One region of the Pseudomonas extremorientalis genome, then DNA from elsewhere that is predicted to be linked to it. Evidence: predicted binding sites of a transcription regulator. Region 1 holds the regulator's gene; each other region holds the start of a gene.
The links. The regulator sigma-54, encoded in region 1, starts transcription at its own class of promoters, with help from an activator protein. The targets are predictions, from matches to a motif close to ANTGGCATNNANNTTGCTNT.
Positions count from the first base shown of each region.

Region 2: a site for sigma-54 is predicted at 2,642-2,661, ahead of LUU92_RS21735 (circularly permuted type 2 ATP-grasp protein). Genes of this name have one in related genera too.
Region 3: a site for sigma-54 is predicted at 1,667-1,686, ahead of LUU92_RS20575 (flagellar hook-length control protein FliK). Genes of this name have one in related genera too.

Region 1 is NZ_CP089519.1:1,058,344-1,062,552, forward strand. Features, by position in the region: gene rapZ (RNase adapter RapZ) at 1-447, opposite strand, end outside; gene ptsN (PTS IIA-like nitrogen regulatory protein PtsN) at 450-914, opposite strand; gene hpf (ribosome hibernation-promoting factor, HPF/YfiA family) at 925-1,230, opposite strand; gene LUU92_RS04625 (RNA polymerase factor sigma-54) at 1,306-2,799, opposite strand; gene lptB (LPS export ABC transporter ATP-binding protein) at 2,984-3,709, opposite strand; gene lptA (lipopolysaccharide transport periplasmic protein LptA) at 3,709-4,209, opposite strand, start outside.
Region 2 is NZ_CP089519.1:4,847,236-4,851,444, reverse strand. Features, by position in the region: gene LUU92_RS21760 (hypothetical protein) at 1-332, shown strand, start outside; gene LUU92_RS21755 (YkgJ family cysteine cluster protein) at 495-749, shown strand; gene LUU92_RS21750 (START domain-containing protein) at 791-1,396, shown strand; gene LUU92_RS21745 (hypothetical protein) at 1,500-1,736, shown strand; gene LUU92_RS21740 (ribonuclease E inhibitor RraB) at 1,949-2,290, shown strand; gene LUU92_RS21735 (circularly permuted type 2 ATP-grasp protein) at 2,694-4,103, shown strand; gene LUU92_RS21730 (alpha-E domain-containing protein) at 4,108-4,209, shown strand, end outside.
Region 3 is NZ_CP089519.1:4,588,318-4,592,526, reverse strand. Features, by position in the region: gene LUU92_RS20585 (ATP-binding SpoIIE family protein phosphatase) at 1-666, shown strand, start outside; gene LUU92_RS20580 (Hpt domain-containing protein) at 697-1,044, shown strand; gene LUU92_RS20575 (flagellar hook-length control protein FliK) at 1,736-3,076, shown strand; gene fliL (flagellar basal body-associated protein FliL) at 3,286-3,786, shown strand; gene fliM (flagellar motor switch protein FliM) at 3,796-4,209, shown strand, end outside.

The sequences.
Region 1 (4,209 bases):
CAACTGGTACAGGTTGAGGCTGGTGGTGTTTATCTTGAGGTCGGCGAGGTCAATGATCGGTCCCAGCAGCTTGGTTTCGTCTTCGATGGCTTCGGCCAGAGAGCGATGGGGGCTGCTGAGGGGGTGGCGCCGGCGGGTCTCGGAGAAGCGTTTGAGCAGGGTCTCTTCGTCGGCGTCCAGGTACAGCACGTCGCAATGAATGTGCTTGCCCCGCACTTCCTCGAGCAATTGCGGGAATCGCTCGAGGTGGCTGGGCAGGTTACGGGCATCAATTGAAACGGCGACCAGCGGTTGGGCCAGTTCGGTATGGATCAAGGCGCGTTCCGCCAACTCTGGCAGCAGGCCGGCGGGCAGGTTGTCGATGCAATAGAACCCGTTGTCCTCAAGAACGTTGAGGGCGGTGCTTTTACCCGAGCCGGAGCGGCCGCTGACGATGATCAAGCGCATGGTTACTGCCCGTTCTGTTCATCCAGGACAACCTGGTACAGCGCCTCATTGCTGCTGGCGCTACGCAGTTTGTCGCGTACTTCCTTGCGGTCGAGCATGCTGGCGATCTGCCGGAGCAGTTCCAGGTGCGCATCGGTAGCGGCTTGCGGGACCAGCAGGACGAACAGCAGGTCTACCGGCGCACCGTCGATGGCGTCGAAATCGATGGGGGCTTCCAGGTGCAGCAGGGCACTGACAGGTGTTTCGCAGCCTTTGAGGCGACAGTGAGGAATGGCGATGCCGTTGCCAAAACCCGTGGAACCGAGTTTTTCACGGGCAATCAGCGCATCGAAGACATCCTGCATCTCCAGATCCGGCACTTCGCGCGCGATCAGGTTGGCAATTTGTTCGAGGGCTTTCTTTTTACTGCCGCCCGGCACGTTCACGAGGGAACGGCCGGGGGTCAGGATGGTTTCAAGTCGGATCATGGGGGGAGAGTTAACGACCTGTACCTTGCATCAGGTGCAGATTCTTTTCCTTATGCTTTATGAGTTGGCGGTCCAGCTTGTCGTAGAGCGAGTCGATCGCCGCGTACATGTCTTCATGTTCCGCATTGGCGACGAGCTTGGCATTCGGTACGTGCAGGGTGGCCTCGATTTTCTGCTTGAGCTTATCGACCTCCATGATGACCTGCACGTTGGTGATCTTGTCAAAATGCCCTGCAAGCTTGTTCAACTTGCTTTCGGTGTACTCACGCAGGGGCTTGGTCACTTCCAGTTGGTGTCCACTGATGTTGACTTGCATACAGCTTCTCCTTCGTTGCCAGTGCATAAAGCGGCAGGCAAAGGCGCCTGCCACTGGAACGCTGTGGCCCGCCCGTCACATCAAACGCTTACGCTCGCTGGAAGGCGCGATCCCGAGGGACTCGCGGTACTTGGCGACGGTTCGACGGGCGACCTGAATGCCTTGTGCCTCCAGTAAACCAGCGATCTTACTGTCACTCAATGGCTTTTTCTGATTTTCCGCGGCAACCAGTTTTTTGATGATCGCGCGGATCGCCGTGGACGAGCATTCACCGCCTTCGGAGGTGCTGACGTGGCTGGAGAAAAAGTATTTCAGTTCATAAATACCCCGTGGGGTATGCATGAATTTCTGCGTGGTCACGCGTGAAATGGTCGATTCATGCATGCCCACCGCTTCGGCGATGTCATGCAGTACCAGCGGCTTCATCGCTTCGTCGCCGTATTCCAGGAAGCCGCGCTGGTGCTCGACGATCTGGGTGGCGACTTTCATCAGGGTTTCGTTGCGGCTTTGCAGGCTCTTGATGAACCAGCGGGCTTCCTGCAACTGGTTGCGCATGAAGGTGTTATCGGCGCTGGTGTCGGCGCGGCGGACGAAACCGGCATATTGCGGGTTGACCCTCAGGCGTGGCACCGACTCCTGGTTCAGTTCCACCAGCCAACGCTCGTTGTCCTTGCGCACGATCACGTCGGGGACGACATATTCGGCTTCGCTGGACTCGATTTGCGAGCCGGGGCGCGGGTTGAGGCTCTGTACCAGCTCGATGACCTGGCGCAGGTCGTCTTCCTTGAGCTTCATGCGACGCATCAACTGGCTGTAGTCGCGGCTGCCCAGCAGGTCGATATAGTCGGTGACCAGGCGCTGGGCCTCGGCGAGCCATGGGGTCTTGGCCGGCAGCTGGCGCAATTGCAGCAGCAGGCATTCGCTGAGGGTGCGCGCGCCGATACCGGCAGGCTCGAACTGCTGGATGCGGTGCAGGACGGCTTCGATCTCGTCCAGTTCGATATCCAGTTCGGGGTCGAAGGCTTCAAGAATTTCTTCAAGCGTCTCGTCTAGATAACCCTGATTGTTGATGCAGTCGATCAGGGTTACGGCGATCAGGCGATCGGTGTCCGACATCGGTGCCAGGTTCAGTTGCCATAGCAGATGGCTCTGCAGGCTCTCGCCGGCAGAGGTGCGGGTGGTGAAGTCCCACTCGTCATCGTCGTTGCTGGGCAGGCTGCTGGCGCTGGTCTGGTAGACATCTTCCCAGGCGGTGTCGACCGGAAGCTCGTTGGGAATGCGTTCGTTCCATTCGCCTTCCTCAAGGTTGTCCACCGTGGGGGCGGTTTCCTGGTAGGAGGGTTCCTGCACATCGGAATTGGGTTTTTGCTCGATGTTATCGGCCAGCGGGTCTGCATTATCGAAGTCGTCGCCTTCTTCCTGGCGTTCGAGCATCGGATTGGACTCCAGGGCCTCCTGGATTTCCTGTTGCAGGTCCAGGGTCGACAATTGGAGCAGGCGGATGGCCTGTTGCAGCTGCGGTGTCATCGTCAGCTGCTGGCCCATTCTCAGGACTAGCGATGGTTTCATGGCAGGGGCTTAACACCTTATTCGCCGGCGCAATGCGCCATCCACGACAGGGCGCGTGAGCGCCAAACATAAGCAAATTATATGCCTGATGTCGGGTGCTTTGCCTAGAGCGCGGTAACAATAAAAATCCGGAGGTTTTCATTGACTCCCGCGCACCTTGGCGAACGCCGTGACACCACGGTGTTTACAGGCGGAACTCGTGACCCAGATACACTTCCTTGACCAGTTCATTGGCCAGGATTGTGGCGGAATCACCTTCGGCAATCAGCTGGCCGTCATTGACGATATAGGCGGTTTCGCAGATGTCGAGCGTCTCACGGACGTTGTGGTCGGTGATCAGCACGCCGATGCCCTTGGCCTTGAGGTGATGGATGATCTGCTTGATGTCGCCGACCGAGATCGGGTCGACGCCGGCAAACGGCTCGTCCAGCAGGATGAACTTGGGTGCAGTGGCCAGGGCGCGGGCGATTTCCACACGGCGACGCTCACCACCGGACAGGCTCATGCCGAGGTTGTCGCGGATATGGTTGATGTGGAACTCCTGCAGCAGGCTTTCCAGCTCCTTGCGACGGCCGTCACGGTCGAGTTCCTTGCGGGTCTCGAGGATCGCCATGATGTTGTCCGACACCGACAGTTTGCGGAAGATCGACGCTTCCTGTGGAAGATAGCCGATACCGGCACGGGCGCGGCCGTGCATTGGCTGGTGGCTCACGTCCAGGTCATCGATCAGCACGCGACCCTGGTCCGCCTGGACCAGGCCAACGATCATGTAGAAGCAAGTGGTCTTGCCGGCGCCGTTGGGGCCGAGCAAGCCGACGATCTGGCCGCTGTCGATCGACAGGCTGACGTCGCGCACGACCTGACGGCTTTTATAGGCCTTGGCCAGATGCTGGGCTTTCAGGGTTGCCATTACTCGGCCTTCTTCTTCGGCTGGATAACCATGTCGATGCGTGGACGAGGCGCGGTGACCTTGTTGCCATTGGCACGACCGGCGTTTGCAATCTGTTTCACGGTGTCATAGGTGATCTTCTCACCTTCCGTGGAGTTGCCATCGGGGCTGAGCACCTTGGCCTGGTCGATCAGGACGATGCGGTTCTGCTGGGCATGGTACTGGATGGTCTTGCCGTAGCCCTTCATCGGTCCGGTATCGGTCGCGGACTGCTTCTGTTCGAAGTAAGCCAGGTTGCCGACCGAGGTCACGACATCGATATCGCCGGTCTTGGTGCGCGTAAGCGTCACGGTATTGCCGGTGATTTTCATCGAGCCCTGCGTGATGATCACGCCGCCGGTGTAGGTGGCCACGCCTTGCTTGTCATCCAGTTGCGCATCGTCAGCTGAAATGTGGATCGGCTGCTGGCTATCGTTCGGCAGAGCCCAGGCGCTCACGCTTCCCAGTGCTGCGCCCAGGCC
Region 2 (4,209 bases), 2.6 Mb from region 1:
CGCCAGCGGTGAAGAAACCCACCGCCGCCGCCAAAAAACGTGCAGCCAGCAAGTCCAAGGCATCTCGCGAGGTGACGCAGACACAATTGCCACCGGCACAGTTGGACCTGTCCTTGCCGTCGGATATGGTCAGGCACTTGCAGCCTATCGGCACCATGCCCAAACCCAAAAGTGTGCCCTTGCTGCCGCCGATGTTCGGTGAGAAGCCCGCCGACAACAGCGCCTTCCAGATCAACGGCCGTCTGCTCAGCAACGAAATGAAGCTGCAACTGCGCAACGAAGAACGACGCGAAGTGGAAGGCGCCGCGCTGGAGTTCGAGTTCAAGCAGTAAACTTTTCCCGCAAACGTGACGCGTGCCCTCGACCATCTGTCGCAGACTGGTCAGTCACTTTTGTTTTCTGCGAAAAACCCCTGTTAACCCATTTTAAAACGGCTGTTTTAGGGCGTACTCTAGCCCCGCCATCCACATTGAGTCGTCGAGGACTTGCTGGTCATGAATTGCCGTGAAGGCTGTGGCGCTTGCTGCATCGCCCCCTCCATCAGTTCGCCATTACCGGGCATGCCACAAGGCAAGCCCGCCGGCGAACGCTGCTTGCACCTGTCGGTCGAACAACTATGCCTGCTGTTCGGCCAGCCGGAGCGACCGGCGGTGTGCAGTGATTTCAAGGCAGATCTCGAGGTCTGCGGCACCGACCAGGCCGATGCGATCCGCTTGATCGGCTGGTGGGAGCAGATGACGGCGGCTTGATGGGCTTTACTATCGGAACTTCAACAATAAGGAATACAACAATGGGTTCGCTGAAACGAATGGCTGTGTTGTGCGGTTTTACAGTGTTGTTTGCTGCCACTGCCCAGGCTGAGGATTGGCAAGTCGCCAAGGACGAAGACGGTATCAAGGTGTCCCTGAGCGAAATTGCCGGCTCCAAGTACAAGGCGTATCGCGGGGTCACCACGATCAAGGCGCCGGTGGCCAAGATTGTCGCGCTGCAGGAAGACGTTGCCGGTGCGTGCGCCTGGATCCACGAATGCAAGTCCCAGAAACTGGTCGACAAGAAGGGCGACGAGAGCTGGACCTACACCCAATTCAAAGCGCCGTTCCCTGTGACGGATCGTGACTCTTACCTGCATATCACCACGACCAAGGCCGCCGATGGCACGTTGACTCGTAAACTTGAAGGTGTCCCCACCTACAAGCCTGAAGAAAAAGGCTACGTGCGCGTCGCCCAGGTCGACGGCTTCTGGAAACTGGTGCCCAAAGGCGACAACCTGACCGAAGTCACCTACCAGGTGCACACCGAGCCTGGCGGCAGCGTGCCCTCGTGGTTGGCCAACAAGTTTGTGGTGGACGCCCCGTTCAACACCTTGAAAGCCTTGAAACAACACGCAGAAAAATAACTGCAGCTGATCCGGTGCCTCCGGCCTTGAGTGGAACGTTTGTCCAGCGCTCAAGGTCCAGATACGTGTAAGCCCACATATGGGTTTTATCGAGGAGGCACCGATGCAAACGTGGCAAATTACCTTCGTTGATGATCACGGCGTGCAGTCCGTGGAGCAGTTCACCTGCGAACACAAGCCCAGCCTCGAAGACGCTGCGCGCATGATTCGCAACAAGCTGGTGCCCGTCGCCGCCGAACTGGACCTCAATGACCTGGAGGGCCGCAAGCCCGAGCCGACGGTCAAGATCCTCAAAGACCAGAACAGTATCCAGATCCTCGACATCTCTCCCGCCGCCTGAACATTCCCTGTAAGCCATCCAAGCGCCTCTGGTGGAGGTGATAGCTTCGCGCTACTCTGCAAACGAGATCAGCGAATGAATCGCTAGTTCTGGTCTTGTCAGCTACATGCTTGTTTTCCAGCGGTGATGTTGTTGCCGTAGTCCCCACGCCATTGCGGCGTGGGCTTCGGGAAGCACGGAAAGTCTATCCATCAATTCGAGGAGCACTTTTCATGAGCACAGCCTATCAAGAAGACATCAGCACCAACGTTCTGCGCCGCATGAAAGAAGGCGGCTTCGACTTTTCGCGTTTTCACCCCATCGAGTTCTACGCCATTTTCCCGGATGAGGAACGGGCGCGCAGGGCTGCGGGTGAGTTTCGCGGGGAATCCCTGAATGCCCAGGTGAGTGCGCGCGACGATGGCGCCTGGTACCTGGAACTGAGCAAAGTCATGTTTGCGACCTACGACGGCATAGGAGACTTCGAGCAAGACTTCGGGGCGGTGGTCGAGCCGCTGGGTGGGATCATCGAAGGATGGGGCGTGAAGCAGGAGGTGCGTGGGTTACCCATGTAGCGACTTGAAGTATGAGAAACACAGCGTATCGGCTGACCTTTGGGTCGGCCGATTTTGTTTGTGAGGTGGGAAAATTACTCGGAACTTGCGCGCTATTTTTATGCACCAAAAAAAAGGCCACCCATGAGGGTGGCTTAAAGGGAAGAGCGGAGCGCTGAAGGCAGTTCAGCAGATGGGGCCGATTATCCGCAGCCTGCGCCGGGCAGTGAAATCAACTCTGACTATGCTGTTGATAGTCAAAGCCCGCATTGCGATGAAGCGTCGGGCAGTGCACCGGGCATTCTGCGCACCAGGACGGTGCGAGCAGATTGCGTGGTTAATTCAACTCACTGATTTCTAAGTGTTTATGCCGCTGGCACGGGCCTTGCGACGGTTCTTTCGCCCGGGTGACAAGGAGTTCGGCATGATCCGCACTTATTACGATGAAATGTACGATGGGGCAGGCCAGGTCCGACCGCATTACCGCGAGTTCGCCCGCTGGCTGGCCGAAACCCCGCCTGAACTGCTGGCCCAGCGCCGGCGCGAAGCCGATTTGCTGTTTCACCGCGCCGGGATCACCTTCACCCTCTACGGGGACGAGCAGGGCACCGAGCGCCTGATTCCCTTCGACACCATCCCGCGCAGCATTCCCGCCAGCGAATGGCGGATTGTCGAGCGCGGCTGCATCCAGCGGGTCAAGGCGCTGAACATGTTTCTCGCCGACCTGTATCACGAGCAACGCATCATCAAGGCCGGGATCATTCCTGCCGAACAGGTGCTGGCCAACGAGCAATACCAGCTGGCAATGCAGGGCCTGGACCTGCACCGCGACCTGTATTCCCACATCTCCGGCGTCGACCTCGTACGCGATGGAGACGGTACGTACTACGTGCTCGAAGACAACCTGCGTACGCCCAGCGGCGTCAGCTATATGCTCGAAGACCGCAAGATGATGATGCGCCTGTTCCCCGAACTGTTCGCTGCCCAGCGCATCGCGCCTATCGATCACTACCCCAACCTGTTGCTCGACACCCTGAAAAGCTCAAGCCCCCTGGATAACCCCAGCGTGGTGGTATTGACGCCGGGTCGCTTTAACAGCGCGTTCTTTGAGCATGCCTTTCTCGCCCGTGAGATGGGGGTGGAACTGGTGGAAGGCGCCGACCTGTTCGTGCGTGATGATCGCGTCTTCATGCGCACGACCGATGGGCCAAAGGCCGTGGATGTGATCTACCGTCGCCTCGACGATGCGTTTCTCGACCCCCTGGCCTTCGACCCGGACTCCATGCTCGGCGTGCCCGGCCTGCTCGCGGCTTATCGCTGCGGGAATGTGGTGCTGGCCAATGCCATCGGCACCGGGGTGGCGGATGACAAGTCGGTGTACCCCTTCGTCACCGAGATGATCCGTTTTTACCTGGATGAAGAACCGATCCTGAAGAATGTTCCGACCTTCCAGTGCCGTAAGCCCGACGAACTGTCCCACGTGCTCGCCAACCTGCCGGACCTGGTGGTGAAGGAAACCCAGGGCTCCGGCGGCTACGGCATGCTGGTAGGCCCGGCGTCCACGGCAGCGGAAATCGAAGCCTTCCGTGCGCGTATCAAGGCCAAGCCCCACGCCTATATCGCCCAGCCGACCCTGTGTTTATCCACCTGCCCGACCTTTGTCGAAAACGGCATTGCGCCGCGCCATATCGACCTGCGCCCATTTGTGTTGTCCGGCAAGGAGACCCGTGTAGTCCCCGGTGGCCTGACCCGCGTGGCCTTGCGCGAAGGCTCGCTGGTGGTCAACTCGTCCCAGGGCGGCGGCACCAAAGACACTTGGGTGGTCGAGGAATGATGCCATGTTGAGTAGAACTGCCTCGGATCTGTACTGGATGTCGCGCTACCTGGAGCGTGCCGAAAACCTCGCACGCATGCTCGACGTCAGCTACTCGCTGTCACTC
Region 3 (4,209 bases), 2.8 Mb from region 1:
TTCGCCGCCAACCGCGAGCCTGATCGGCTGTTTGAAGATATCGAACAGGCGCTGGCGGCCTTCCGAGGCAAAGCGCGGGATGACGTGAGCATGGTGGAGATCACCCTGCAAGTCGACCAGCAACTGCGTGCGAGCGGACCGTTGTATGCCGACAGTGGGCAGTCTTGTCCGCTGGATTGGTCGGTGAGTTTCGAATTCCGTGCAGAGACCTTGAAGCGTTACAACCCATTGCCGTACCTGCTGCAACTGCTGCTGGAGATCCACGGCCTGCGCGAGCAGAGCGGGGCGCTGTACAGCGTGATGGCGGAGCTGTATTCCAATGCGCTGGAGCATGGCGTGCTGGGCCTGGATTCACGGCTCAAGCGTGACGCCCAGGGGTTTGCCGAGTATTACCGTCTGCGTAATGACCGCCTGGCACAACTCAACAGCGGCTATATACGGGTGCATGTGCAGGTGGTACCGACGGAGGCGGGTGGCAGGATGACCCTGCGCGTCGAGGACAGCGGCCCCGGTTTCGATGTGGAACAGGTGCTGGCGCGGCCGTTGGATATCGACCGTCTGTCCGGCCGGGGCTTGAGCCTGGTGCGCCAATTGAGCAGCGATGTACGCTGGTCGGATGGCGGGCGCAGTGTCTGCGTGGAGTTTTCCTGGGAGGCTCTGGCATAATCCGCCGATTCTTGATCAAGGAGCGAGCAAGTGGTTGATCTACATCTGGACCCGGAGGTGCTGTCGGGTTTGCAGGAAGTCATGGAAGGCGAGTATCCCAAGTTGCTTGATACCTTTCTTGATGATTCCCAGAAGCGCGTCGAAGCGCTGCGCAAGGCCAGGGATGATGCGAAGGCGTTGGGGCGGATTGCGCATAGTTTCAAGGGCAGCAGTGGGAACCTTGGGGCGGTGAGGTTGGCGCAGTTGTGTCAGCGGTTGGAGGTTGAGTCCGTTGGGCCTGTGGTTGGGGATCTGGGGGAGTTGGTGGATCAGATTGATCGGGAGTTTGCGTTGGTGAAGCCTTTGTATGAGTCGGAGCGGCAGCGGTTTCAGATGTGATTGAGTACATATCCGTTTTTTATGTAACGGCGGCTTAGGGTTCCGCCCTTACGGCGGGTCACTTTTGGAAAGGCCCAAAAGTAACCAAAAGGCCTTCGCCCCAACACTCGGCACCTCGCCTAGGCTCAGTGTTCCCTCAAGCCTGCGTTCGGCCAGCGTGTTTGACGGGGCGCCGAAGATCAAAAGCAAGAGCGACTCGCTGCGCATCGTAGATACGTTTTTTGTTCTGTGTAACCGACTTACTGTGGCGAGCGGGCTTGCCCCGCGTTGGGCTGCGAAGCAGCCCTAGAACCAGTGAGCGCGCCGCGTTTATCCTGGCTTCCCGCGTTATGGTTAACGACCTTCGCGGGCAAGCCCTGCTCCTACAGGGGAGCGCGTACGCTTCAACGATTCGGTCGGCTATTCGGCCGCCGCGCTTTGCTTTTGATTTTGATCTTAGGCGGCCCCCCAAATCACTGTCGGATTACGGGCACACCGAGCCTAGGCGAGGTGCCGAGTGTTGGGGCAAGAGCCCTTTGCTTACTTTGGGGCTTTTCCAAAGTGAGCCGCCGTAAGGGCGGAACCCTAAGTGGCCGTTACCTAAAAAACGGATATGTACTCAATAAAACCAACCGCCCCCAAACCTGGCCCAACTCTTGCTCTACCTCTCAATACTGCATCCCCGACCCCCATGCAGTGGAGACCTTTACCTATGCCAGTCGCCCCGAATTCGCTCCTTCAGGCTGCCCCCGCGGCCAAGCCTCAAGCGCCCTCTGCCAACCCATCGGCAGTGGCTGCGGACCCACGGGACAAGGGCCCTGGCTTCGCTCAAGTGTTTGCCAGCCAGGCGTCCAAGCCCACGGTCAAGACCGACGACAGCTCGGCCAAACCCACCGCAACCAAGTCGTCCGATGCCAGCGCCAAGCCTGCAGCGGGCAATGACAAGCCTGCCGCCAGCACGCCAGCCGTTGCCGATAGCGGCAATACCTTGCCTGCCACGCCGCCGGCCAAAACCGACGACAGCGCGAGCAAGGATGACGACGCGCCAGCCGACCCTGCCTTGGTGCAGCAACCTCCGGCTGACCCGGTGGTCGACCCGGCACTGATTGCCACCGTCACCCCGGTAGCCGTGCCGGTGCCGGTTGAAACACCTGCGCCCGCGACCACGACCAAGGATGACAAGGCTCAGCCGGTGGTTGCTGCGCCGGTCGCAGCGACCGAGGAAGCCAAGCCGGCTTTCGATCCTGAAGCAGATCCCCTGGATGCCATGCCCGCCGTGCGCCTGGCGATGGAGCAGGGCGGTCACGTATCGGCCAGCAGCCAGGCCCAGGCAAAAACCGCTCCGGCACCGACTCAGGATCAACCCACTGCCGCACAGAATTTCGCCGCCGGCCTGGCCAATATGGTCGACCAGCAAGCCACCAAGGACAGCACCGACCAGGGTGGCGACAAGGCCTTCAGCGGGTTGATCGAAGACGGTCTCAAGGACCTGAAGAACGCCAGCAGCGACACCCGTGTCGATGACTTCGCCAACCGCCTCGCCGCGTTGACCCAGGCGGCCACGCCGAAAACCGCCAACGCCTTGCCACCGGTGACCAATGCGCCATTGGCCATGCACCAGAGCGGCTGGACCGATGAAATCGTCAACCGGGTGATGTACCTGTCCAGCGCCAACCTCAAGTCGGCGGAGATCCAGTTGCAACCCGCTGAGCTTGGCCGCCTGGATATCAAGGTCAACATGACCGCCGACCAACAGGCCCAGGTCAACTTCATGAGCGCCCACCCGGTGGTACGTGAAGCGTTGGAAAGCCAGTCCGGGCGCTTGCGGGAGATGTTTGCCCAGCAGGGCATGGGCCAGGTGGACGTGAACGTGTCGGACCAGTCCCGTGGGCAGGAGCAACAACAGCAGCAGGCCCAGACCCGTGGTGTGAGCGGTAGCGGCGGGCGCGGTGGTGACAATGGCGACAGCGGCAACCACCTTGATGTGGCTGAAGCCGTGACGCCGGTCACCTCAACCGTAATCGGCTCCAGTGCGGTCGACTACTACGCGTGATCCGGACGAAATGTGGGAGGGGGCTTGCCCCCATGAGGGTGTTTCAGCTGAAACATGGGTGACTGATACACCGCTATCGGGGGCAAGCCCCCTCCCACAATTTGATTTGCTGCGCCCGTACCTCCTCGACTTCCAGACAACTCTGGCATAACACTTGCTCTTGCCTCTCCGTAGATCTATGAATCCCCGAATAGTGACGGATTATTGGCATGGCGAAGAGCGAAGACGCAGCAAAAGCACCCGCAGGCAAAGGCAAGCTCAAGCTTATCCTGTTGATAGTCCTGGGCCTGCTCCTGGCTATCGGCGCCTCGGTGGGTGGCACCTGGTACATCATGCACAGCAGTGCCAGCAAGCCGGCACCCGCCGCCGAAACCGCCACTAACGTCAAGCAACCGGCAATCTTCGAGCCGATGCTTCCGGCCTTTGTCGCCAACTTCAATCAGAACGGTCGTCAACGCTACCTGCAGGTGAGCATCACCTTGCTGGCGCGTAACGCTTCGGACCTGGACGCCCTCAAGGTGCACATGCCCGTGATCCGCAACAACCTCGTCATGCTGTTCTCCAGCCAGAGCTTCGACACACTCGCCACCCCGGTGGGCCAGGAAATGCTGCGCCAGAAAGTCACGGCCAGCGTGCAGGAAGTGGCCCAGAAGGAGCTCGGCAAAGTCGTGGTCGAGCAGGCGCTCTTCACTAACTTCGTATTGCAGTAGGATCACGACATGGCCGTGCAAGACCTGCTGTCCCAGGATGAAATCGACGCGCTGCTGCATGGCGTCGACGATGGTCTGGTACAGACCGAAATGGCTGCCGAGCCCGGCAGCGTCAAAAGTTATGACCTCACCAGCCAGGATCGCATCGTCCGTGGACGCATGCCGACCCTGGAGATGATCAACGAACGTTTTGCCCGCTATACCCGCATCAGCATGTTCAACATGCTGCGTCGTTCGGCGGACGTGGCGGTGGGCGGCGTGCAGGTGATGAAGTTCGGCGAGTACGTGCACTCGCTGTACGTGCCCACCAGCCTCAACCTGGTCAAGATCAAGCCACTGCGCGGCACCGCGCTGTTCATCCTCGACGCCAAGCTGGTGTTCAAGCTGGTGGACAACTTCTTCGGCGGCGACGGCCGCCATGCC